2 regions of the Streptomyces sp. x-19 genome follow, and region 2 is predicted to be linked to the other one. Evidence: riboswitches for the same ligand, from Rfam matches in the RefSeq annotation. Region 2 holds a riboswitch; the other holds the start of a gene.
What was found. Region 2 has a riboswitch for glycine ahead of gcvP (aminomethyl-transferring glycine dehydrogenase). Riboswitches for the same ligand answer to the same signal wherever they lie in the genome.
Positions count from the first base shown of each region.

Region 1 (4,410 bases), on a different contig from region 2:
GTTCGGGATGGCGTTGCGGTTGACGGTGATGCCGACCTCGTGGAGGCGGTCCTCGGCCTGCTGGCCGTCGAGCGCCGAGTCGCGCAGGTCGACCAGGACGAGGTGGACGTCGGTGCCGCCGGAGAGCACCGAGACGCCGTGCTCCTTGACGTCGTCCTGGACCAGGCGCTCGGCCAGGATCCGGGCGCCCTCAAGGGTGCGCTGCTGGCGCTCCTTGAACTCCTCCGACGCGGCGACCTTGAAGGACACCGCCTTGGCCGCGATCACGTGCTCCAGCGGGCCGCCCTGCTGACCGGGGAAGACCGCGGAGTTGATCTTCTTGGCCAGCTCGGCGGTGGAGAGGATCACGCCGCCGCGGGGGCCGCCCAGCGTCTTGTGCGTGGTGGTGGTCACCACGTGGGCGTGCGGCACCGGGGAGGGGTGCAGCCCGGCGGCCACCAGGCCGGCGAAGTGCGCCATGTCGACCATGAGGTACGCGCCGACCTCGTCCGCGATCCGGCGGAAGGCGGCGAAGTCGAGCTGGCGCGGGTAGGCGGACCAGCCGGCGACGATCAGCTTGGGCCGGTGCTCCTTGGCGAGGCGCTCGACCTCCTCCATGTCGACCAGGTTGGTCTTCTCGTCGACGTGGTAGGGCACCACGTTGTACAGCTTGCCGGAGAAGTTGATCTTCATGCCGTGGGTCAGGTGCCCGCCGTGGGCGAGGTTCAGACCCAGGATGGTGTCGCCCGGCTTGATCAGCGCGAACATCGCGGCGGCGTTGGCCTGCGCACCGGAGTGCGGCTGGACGTTGGCCGCCTCGGCGCCGAAGAGCGCCTTGATCCGGTCGATGGCGATCTGCTCGACGACGTCGACGTGCTCGCAGCCGCCGTAGTAGCGGCGGCCGGGGTAGCCCTCGGCGTACTTGTTGGTCAGGACCGAGCCCTGGGCCTCCATGACGGCGACCGGAGCGAAGTTCTCCGACGCGATCATTTCGAGGGTGGACTGCTGACGGTGCAGCTCGGCGTCGACGGCGGCGGCGACGTCGGGGTCGAGCTCATGGAGGGAGCTGTTCAGAAGCGACATGGGACTTCCTGGAGAGAGGGGGCGGGCGGGGCGCCGTGGCCCCGCCGGTGCGGTGGCGGGGCCGCGGGCGCTCCCAGCGTGAGCTGGGGGAGTCAGCCGGCGGTGAAGGCGGTGTACGCGTCGGCCGTGAGCAGGTCCTCCGGCTCGCCGGTGATCTTCACCTTGAACAGCCAACCGCCCTCGAACGGGGCGGAGTTCACCAGCGAGGGGTCCGCGACGACGTCGTCGTTGACCTCGGTGATCTCACCGTTCACGGGCGAGTAGAGGTCGCTGACCGACTTGGTCGACTCCAGCTCACCGCAGGACTCGCCGGCGGTGACGGTGGCCCCGACCTCGGGGAGCTGCACGAAGACGACGTCGCCGAGGGCGTTGGCCGCGTGCTCGGTGATGCCGACCGTCGAGACGCCGCCCTCGGCGTCCGACAGCCACTCGTGCTCCTTGCTGTAGCGCAGCTGCTGGGGGTTGTCCATGGCTCGATTCTCCTGTACGCGCGGGTGTGATGGTGAATGGGGTCTTGCCCAGTGAGATGCGTGTGTCGGACGCGACGGCGCAGGTCCACGGCGGGCGCCGCGGACCGGCCGGCGCCGGCGGCTACTTCTGCCGCTTGTAGAAGGGCAGCGCGACGACCTCGTACGGTTCGTGCGAGCCGCGGATGTCCACCCGGACGCCCGCCGTGCCCGGCGCGGCGTGCTCGGCGTCGACGTAGGCGATGGCGATCGGCTTGCCCAGCGTCGGGGACGGCGCCCCGGAGGTGACCTCGCCGATCACCGTGCCGTCGGCCGCCACGACCGGGTAGCCGGCGCGCGGCACCCGGCGCCCCTCGGCGACCAGGCCGACCAGCTTGCGCGGCGGGGCCTGCTCGGCGCGCTCGGCGGCCGCCGCCAGCGCCGTGCGGCCGACGAAGTCGCCCTCCTTCTCGAACTTCACGACCCGGCCCAGGCCCGCGTCGAACGGGGTGAGCGCGGTCGTCAGCTCGTGTCCGTACAGCGGCATCCCCGCCTCCAGGCGCAGGGTGTCGCGGCAGGACAGGCCGCACGGGACCAGGCCGACGTCCCGGCCGGCCTCGGTCAGCGCCTCCCACACGGTGACCGCGTCCGCCGGGCGGACGAACAGCTCGAAGCCGTCCTCACCGGTGTAGCCGGTCCGGGCGATCAGCGCCTCGACGCCGGCGACCGTCCCGGGCAGTCCCGCGTAGTACTTCAGCCCGTCCAGGTCGGCGACGGGGGCACAGAGCTTCTTGAGGATGCCGGGGGACTCCGGGCCCTGCACCGCGATCAGTGCGTAGGCGTCCCGGTCGTCGCGGACCGCGGCGTCGAAGCCGGCCTGCCGCGCGGCCAGCGCGTCCAGCACCACCTGGGCGTTGGAGGCGTTGGCGACGACCATGAACTCCCGCTCGGCGAGGCGGTAGACGATCAAATCGTCGAGGATGCCGCCGTCGGGGGCGCAGATCATGGTGTAGCGGGCCCGCCCGACCTTCAGGGCGCCGATGTTGCCGACCAGCGCGTGGTCGAGCAGTGCACCGGCCTGGGGACCGGTGACGGTGATCTCGCCCATGTGGGAGAGGTCGAAGAGGCCGGCGCGGGTGCGCACCGCGACGTGCTCCTCGCGTTCGCTGCTGTAGCGCAGCGGCATGTCCCAGCCGGCGAAGTCGGTCATGGTCGCGCCGAGCGCGCGGTGCGTGGCATCCAGCGCGGTGCGGCGGGGGGCATCAGTCATCGTTCTGGGCTCCCAGGCATGGGTGACAAGACGGTCTCCCCATCTGTCATCGGAACCTGAGAGGTTCACCGGGAGTCCGCGCACGGACCCGGTTTGCACCTTGGGTGGAGCCGCCCCCTTCAGCCGGGCCGCGACTCGCTTTTCAGATCTGCCTCGCCCGCGCGGTATAGGGGCCTGAGAGATTCAAGGGAGGACTTGCTCCTTCGGCGCCCCGCCGTGGCGGCCGGGGACTCTCCCGCGCGGATTCAAGCGGCCGGTATGCAATTGGCTGGCTGTGCACGAGTGACCAGTGGTGGGCCCGTGGCGGCCACATCATTGCACGGGATCGCCGGATGCAGGAGTCCCGGCCGTCGCTCCGCGGCCGGTCACCCGTGCTCCGCGCGGCCCGCGGCCCCCGGCGCCGAGTCGCCCGACGGCGTCCCCGGACCGTCAATTCCGGTGCTGCGCTTGGCAATCGCCTTGCTGCTCATTACCTTTTCTTGACACTCTGCGGAAAGGTCGGGTCCTGATATCCGACCTGATCCGACGGGGAGGGGCGATCACGGTGCACAGCGAAGCGGCGTACGCGACGACGGCGGGGGCCGCCCCGCCGGAGCCCGCCCCGGTACCGGCGCCGATCGCGCCCCGGGCGACGCGCCGCCCCGCCGGCCGGCCGACCGCCGGGCCGCGGATCACCGACCTGCGCGGCGCCGACCGCACGCCGCGCACCGCGCTCCGCTTCCCGCCCGGCGACCTGATCGTGGTCTCCGGCCTGCCGGGCAGTGGCAAGAGCACCCTGATGGCCCGGGTGGTGCCGTGCCGCGACGGCCGCGGCGCCCGGGTGCACCGCGTGGACTCCCAGGACGCCCGGGAGCGCTGGCAGCGCGGCCGGCTGCGCCGCCTGCCCTACGCCCTGTACCGCCCGCTGGTCCGGGTGGCGCACTATCTGGCGTTGCGCCGCGCGGTGCGCTCCGGCGCGAGCGTGGTGGTGCACGACTGCGGGACGTTGGCGTGGGTGCGGCGCTGGCTCTCCCGGGCGGCGCTGCGCGACGGCCGACGGGTGCACCTGGTGCTGCTCGACGTGCCGCCCGAGGCGGCGCTGATCGGCCAACGGGCGCGGGGCCGGCGGGTCTCGCGGTACGCCTTCGCCCGGCACCGCAGGGCGGTGCGCCGGCTGGTCGCCCGGGCCGAGGCGGCCCGGCTCCCGTCGGGGTTCGGCTCCGCGGTGCTGCTGGACCGGCCCGCCGCCGGGGCGTTGGAGCGGGTCGCCTTCGGCTGAGCCGGTGGTGGACCGCCCGCGTCCGGTTCGGCTCCGGCGCACATCGGGGCCGCCGCCGGCTTCGGCGTGCGGCGCTTTCCCGGTTAGGGTCTGATCCACCGGGCGGGTCCGCGGGTCCGCCCCCAGGGTCAGGGGCCGGGGAGCGCGGCCAGTAATGGGTGGGTGAGATGAACTATCCGGACAATTACCCGCAGCACGGTGGTCCGGTGCCGGGGTGCGTCCCGGACGCGGGGATACCGCAGTTGGCCTGGCCGGCCAACGAGCTGGAGCAGGTGCTGGCCGCGTCGGTCGGACACCCCGAGGCCGGGGGACGGATCGTCGAGGTGCTGGGCCGCAGCCAGGTGTGGGTGCCGCTGCCCGAGGGCGGCGGCCCG
Region 1 is NZ_JAJPWK010000006.1:279,067-283,476, reverse strand. Features, by position in the region: gene glyA (serine hydroxymethyltransferase) at 1-1,062, opposite strand, end outside; gene gcvH (glycine cleavage system protein GcvH) at 1,155-1,532, opposite strand; gene gcvT (glycine cleavage system aminomethyltransferase GcvT) at 1,654-2,778, opposite strand; glycine riboswitch at 2,931-3,026, opposite strand; gene ACLJT4_RS18335 (AAA family ATPase) at 3,323-4,036, shown strand; gene ACLJT4_RS18330 (enhanced serine sensitivity protein SseB) at 4,204-4,410, shown strand, end outside.
Region 1: it holds a riboswitch for glycine, as region 2 does, so the genes downstream of both, gcvT (glycine cleavage system aminomethyltransferase GcvT) here and gcvP (aminomethyl-transferring glycine dehydrogenase) in region 2, are expected to answer to the same signal.

Region 2 (4,410 bases):
GCACCGGTCTTGACGACGACGACCTTCATGCCGGCCATCACGGCGCTCGCGGCGTTGGTGCCGTGCGCCGAGGACGGGATCAGGCAGACGGTGCGCTGTGCGTCCCCGTTGGCCCGGTGGTACGCACGGACCGCCAGCAGACCCGCCAGCTCGCCCTGGGAACCGGCGTTGGGCTGGAGGGAGACCTTGTCGTAGCCGGTGACCGCGGCGAGCCGCTCCTCCAACTCGCTGATGAGCGTGCGGTAGCCCGCGGCCTGCTCGGCCGGCGCGAAGGGGTGCAGCTGACCGAACTCGGGCCAGGTGACCGGCTCCATCTCGGTGGTGGCGTTCAGCTTCATCGTGCAGGAGCCGAGCGGGATCATGCCGCGGTCCAGCGCGTAGTCCTTGTCGGCGAGGGTGCGCAGGTAGCGCAGCATCGCGGTCTCGGAACGGTACTGGTGGAAGACCGGGTGGCCGAGGTAGTCGTCGGCGCGCAGCAGCGACTGCGGCAGGGCGTCGGCGGCGGCCGCGTCCAGCGCCTCGACGTCGCCCCGGACCCCGAACGCGCCCCAGACACCGGCCAGCTGGGCGCGCCCGGTGGTCTCGTCACAGGCGATGCCGACGAGGTCCGCGTCGACCTGGCGGAGGTTGATGCCGGCCTCGCGGGCTGCGGCGACGACCTCGGCGGCCCGGCCGGGCACCCGGGCGGTCAGGGTGTCGAAGTACGCGTCGTGGAGGAGCTCGACGCCACCGGCCTTCAGCCCCGCGGCCAGGACCGCGGCGTACCGGTGGGTGCGCCGGGCGATGGTCCGCAGCCCCTCGGGGCCGTGGTAGACGGCGTACATCCCGGCCATGACGGCGAGCAGCACCTGCGCGGTGCAGATGTTGCTGGTGGCCTTCTCCCGGCGGATGTGCTGCTCACGGGTCTGCAGCGCCAGGCGGTAGGCGCGGTTGCCGTCGGCGTCGACGGAGACGCCCACCAGGCGACCGGGCAGGCTGCGGGCGTACAGCTCGCGGACGGCCATGAAGCCGGCGTGCGGGCCGCCGAAGCCCATCGGGACGCCGAAGCGCTGGCTGGTGCCCACCGCGATGTCCGCGCCGAGCTCGCCGGGCGGGGTGAGCAGCGTCAGCGCCAGCAGGTCGGCGGCGACGGTGACGATCGCGCCCAGCTCGTGCGCCCGCTCGATGAGCGCCCGGTGGTCGCGCACCACGCCGGACGCGCCCGGGTACTGGAGGAGCACGCCGAAGACGCCGCGCTCGGCGATCTCGTCCGGGATGCCTGCGGCGAGGTCGGCGACCACGACCTCCACACCGGTCGGTTCGGCGCGGGTCTGGATCACGGCGACGGTCTGCGGCAGACAGTCCGCGTCGACCAGGAAGACGCCCTGCTTGACCTTGCCGACGCGGCGGGAGAGCGCCATCGCCTCGGCGGCGGCGGTGCCCTCGTCCAGGAGGGATGCACCGGAGGTGGGCAGTCCGGTCAGGTCGGCGACCACGGTCTGGAAGTTCAGCAGGGCTTCCAGGCGGCCCTGCGAGATCTCCGGCTGGTACGGCGTGTAGGCCGTGTACCAGGCCGGGTTCTCCATGACGTTGCGCAGGATCACCGGCGGGGTGAAGGTGCCGTAGTAGCCGAGTCCGATCATGGACGACAGGACCTGGTTGCGGTCGGCGAGCGCGCGCAGTTCCGCCAGGACCTCGGCCTCGGTGCGGGCCTGCGGCAGACCGAGCGCCTCGGTGCTCTTGATCACCTCGGGGACGGCGGTGGCGGTCAGCTCGTCCAGCGAACCGAAGCCGACCTGCGCGAGCATCTTGGCCTGCGCCTCGTCATCGGGCCCGACATGCCGGCGCTCGAACGGAGTGCCGCGCTCCAGCTCGGTCAGGGAGATGCGGTTGGTGGTCATCTGCGGGGGCCTCCTGGTCAGCACGACCTACGAGGGGCACCACGGCGCTGGTGCCCGGACGGCCTCCCCCTCTGTCATCTCAACCTGAGAGCTTCACCGGTCCGCGGGCTGCGGTCCGGCTTTCACCGTCGGTGAGGAGGGGTTCCGGCATGATGCTGTCCGTGGCCCGCCCTGCTTTCCAGAGTGACCTCGTCCATGCGGTACGTGTGCCTGAGAGATTCCGGGGAGGATTTGCTCCTTCGGCGCCCTGGTCGCGAACGACAAAGGACTCTCCCGCATGGGGTCGACGGCCATTCGCCAGCCTACCAGCGCGCTGCTGGAACGATCCTTCGAGTGGCCGAGGCATGAAATGTGCCGTTTCGTAGTTGTCACAAGGCAGTTGCGACCAATTGGAGGGACCGTGCAAACCGATATCGATCCCCGGAGCCTCATCGGCCGCAAAGCGTTCGACCGGAACGGCGCGAAAATAGGGACCGTCGACGAGGTCTACCTCGACGACGCGACGGGCGAACCGGAGTGGGCGGCCGTCCGCACCGGCCTGTTCAGCCGGGATGCCTTCGTCCCCTTGGAACCGAGCAAGATGGTCGGCGACAGCCTGCACATCCCTTACGACCGCAAGCTGATCAAGGATGCCCCGGACTTCGGCGTCGGCCGCCACCTCTCCCCCGAGCAGGAACTCCAGCTCTACCACCACTACCGCCTGGATATCTCCTCACCCGACGCGGACCCCGCCCCGTCGGCCCCCGACACCGACTTCGGGCGGATCGCCGGCGCGGACGACTGATCCGGTCCGCACCGCAGCGGCAGCGGCTCCCCCGGCCGCAGCGCCGGATCGTCGACGACGAAGGTCCGCACCCGCCCCGGTGCGGACCACGGCGTCTCGAACCGCACGGTCACCCTCCCCACGCCACTGCCCTGCACCCAGCCGGCGCCGAACTCCTCGTGGACCACGTCCAACCCCGGGTGCCAGCGCCGCGGCGGCTCAGGCTCGGGCTCCGGCTCCCCCGCCGCCTCCGCATCCGGCCGCGCGCCCGCGCCCGCCGCCTGCTCCTCGGCCTCCCGCTCCGTGGCGATCTGGGCGAACAGGTCCTCCTGCGTGAAGTCGGCCAGCCCGCTCACCCCCACGCCCAGCAGCCGCACGCCACCCGTGGTGTCGACCGTCTCCAGCAGCCGCACGGCGGCCTCCCGGACCACCGCCGGGTCGTCCGTCGGACCGCGCAGCGTCTCGGACCGGGTCAGCGTCGAGAAGTCATAGTTCCGCACCTTGATCACCACGGTGCGCCCGGACCGCCCAGCGGCCCGCAACCGCGTCACGCACCGGTCGGCCAGCCGCAGCACCTCGGTCCGCACCCGCGTCCGGTCGGTCAGGTCGACCTCGAAGGTGTCCTCCACAGACACCGACTTCGCGTCCCGCTCGGCCACCACCGGCCGGTCGTCCCGGCCCAGCGCCATCGCGTACAGCCCGCTGCCGTGCGCCTTGCCGAGCAGCCGCACCAGCTCCGCCTCACCGGCCTCCGCGGTCTCGGCCACCGTGTGGATCCCGGCCCGGCGCAGCGTCTCCGCCGTCGCCGGCCCCACCCCGGGCAGCGTCCGCACCGGCATCGGCCCCAGCAGCTCCCGCTCGGTGCCCGGCTCGATCACCACCAGCCCGTCCGGCTTCGCCGCCTCGGACGCGATCTTGGCGAGCATCTTGGCTCCGGCCAGCCCCACCGAGCCGGTCAGTCCGGTGACCTCCAGGATGTCCCGCCGCAGCCGCTCCCCCACGGCCCGCACCGCCGCGGTCTCCGCCGGCACGCCGCCGGCCTCCAGGTCCACGAACGCCTCGTCCAGGCTCAACGGCTCCACGAGCGGCGACAGCGCCCGCAGCAGCTCCATGACCGATTCACTCACCTGGCGGTACAGCGTGAACCGGGGACTGAGATAGGCCGCGTTGGGGCACAACCGACGCGCCTGCGCCGTCGGCATCGCCGATCGCACCCCGAAGACCCTCGCCTCGTACGAAGCGGTGGCCACCACGCCGCGCGGCCCGATCCCGCCGACGACCACGGGCTTGCCCCGTAGGCTCGGCTTGGCCGCCTGCTCGGCGGCCGCGTAGAACGCATCCATGTCCAGATGCAGGATCGTCGGCGCACGTCTCACACCACTGATGCTGCCGCACACCACTGACAATCGGCCCGACCCCGGGCCGGGGACCGCCGGTCCGACGTCAGCCGGCCCGGTTGCGCCGCCGCGCCAACTCGTCCTGCGGGTTCTTCCCGATCAACGTCTCACCGGTGTCCACCCGCTCCCCGTGGAGCTGTGACAGCGCGCCCTCCACGTCCCGCCAGACCACCCCGACGGCGATCCCGAAGACGCCCTGGCCGCCCTGGAGCAGGTCCACGACCTGGTCGGGCGAGGTGCACTCGTAGACCGTTGCGCCGTCGCTCATCAGCGTCATCCGCGTCAGGTCGTCCAGCCCCCGAGCCCGCAGGTGCTGGACGGCGGTGCGGATGTTCTGCAACGACACCCCGGTATCCAGCAGCCGCTTGAC
Region 2 is NZ_JAJPWK010000017.1:165,824-170,233, forward strand. Features, by position in the region: gene gcvP (aminomethyl-transferring glycine dehydrogenase) at 1-1,880, opposite strand, end outside; glycine riboswitch at 2,069-2,166, opposite strand; gene ACLJT4_RS30320 (PRC-barrel domain-containing protein) at 2,269-2,664, shown strand; gene ACLJT4_RS30325 (DNA polymerase IV) at 2,574-4,019, opposite strand; gene ACLJT4_RS30330 (MerR family transcriptional regulator) at 4,087-4,410, opposite strand, start outside.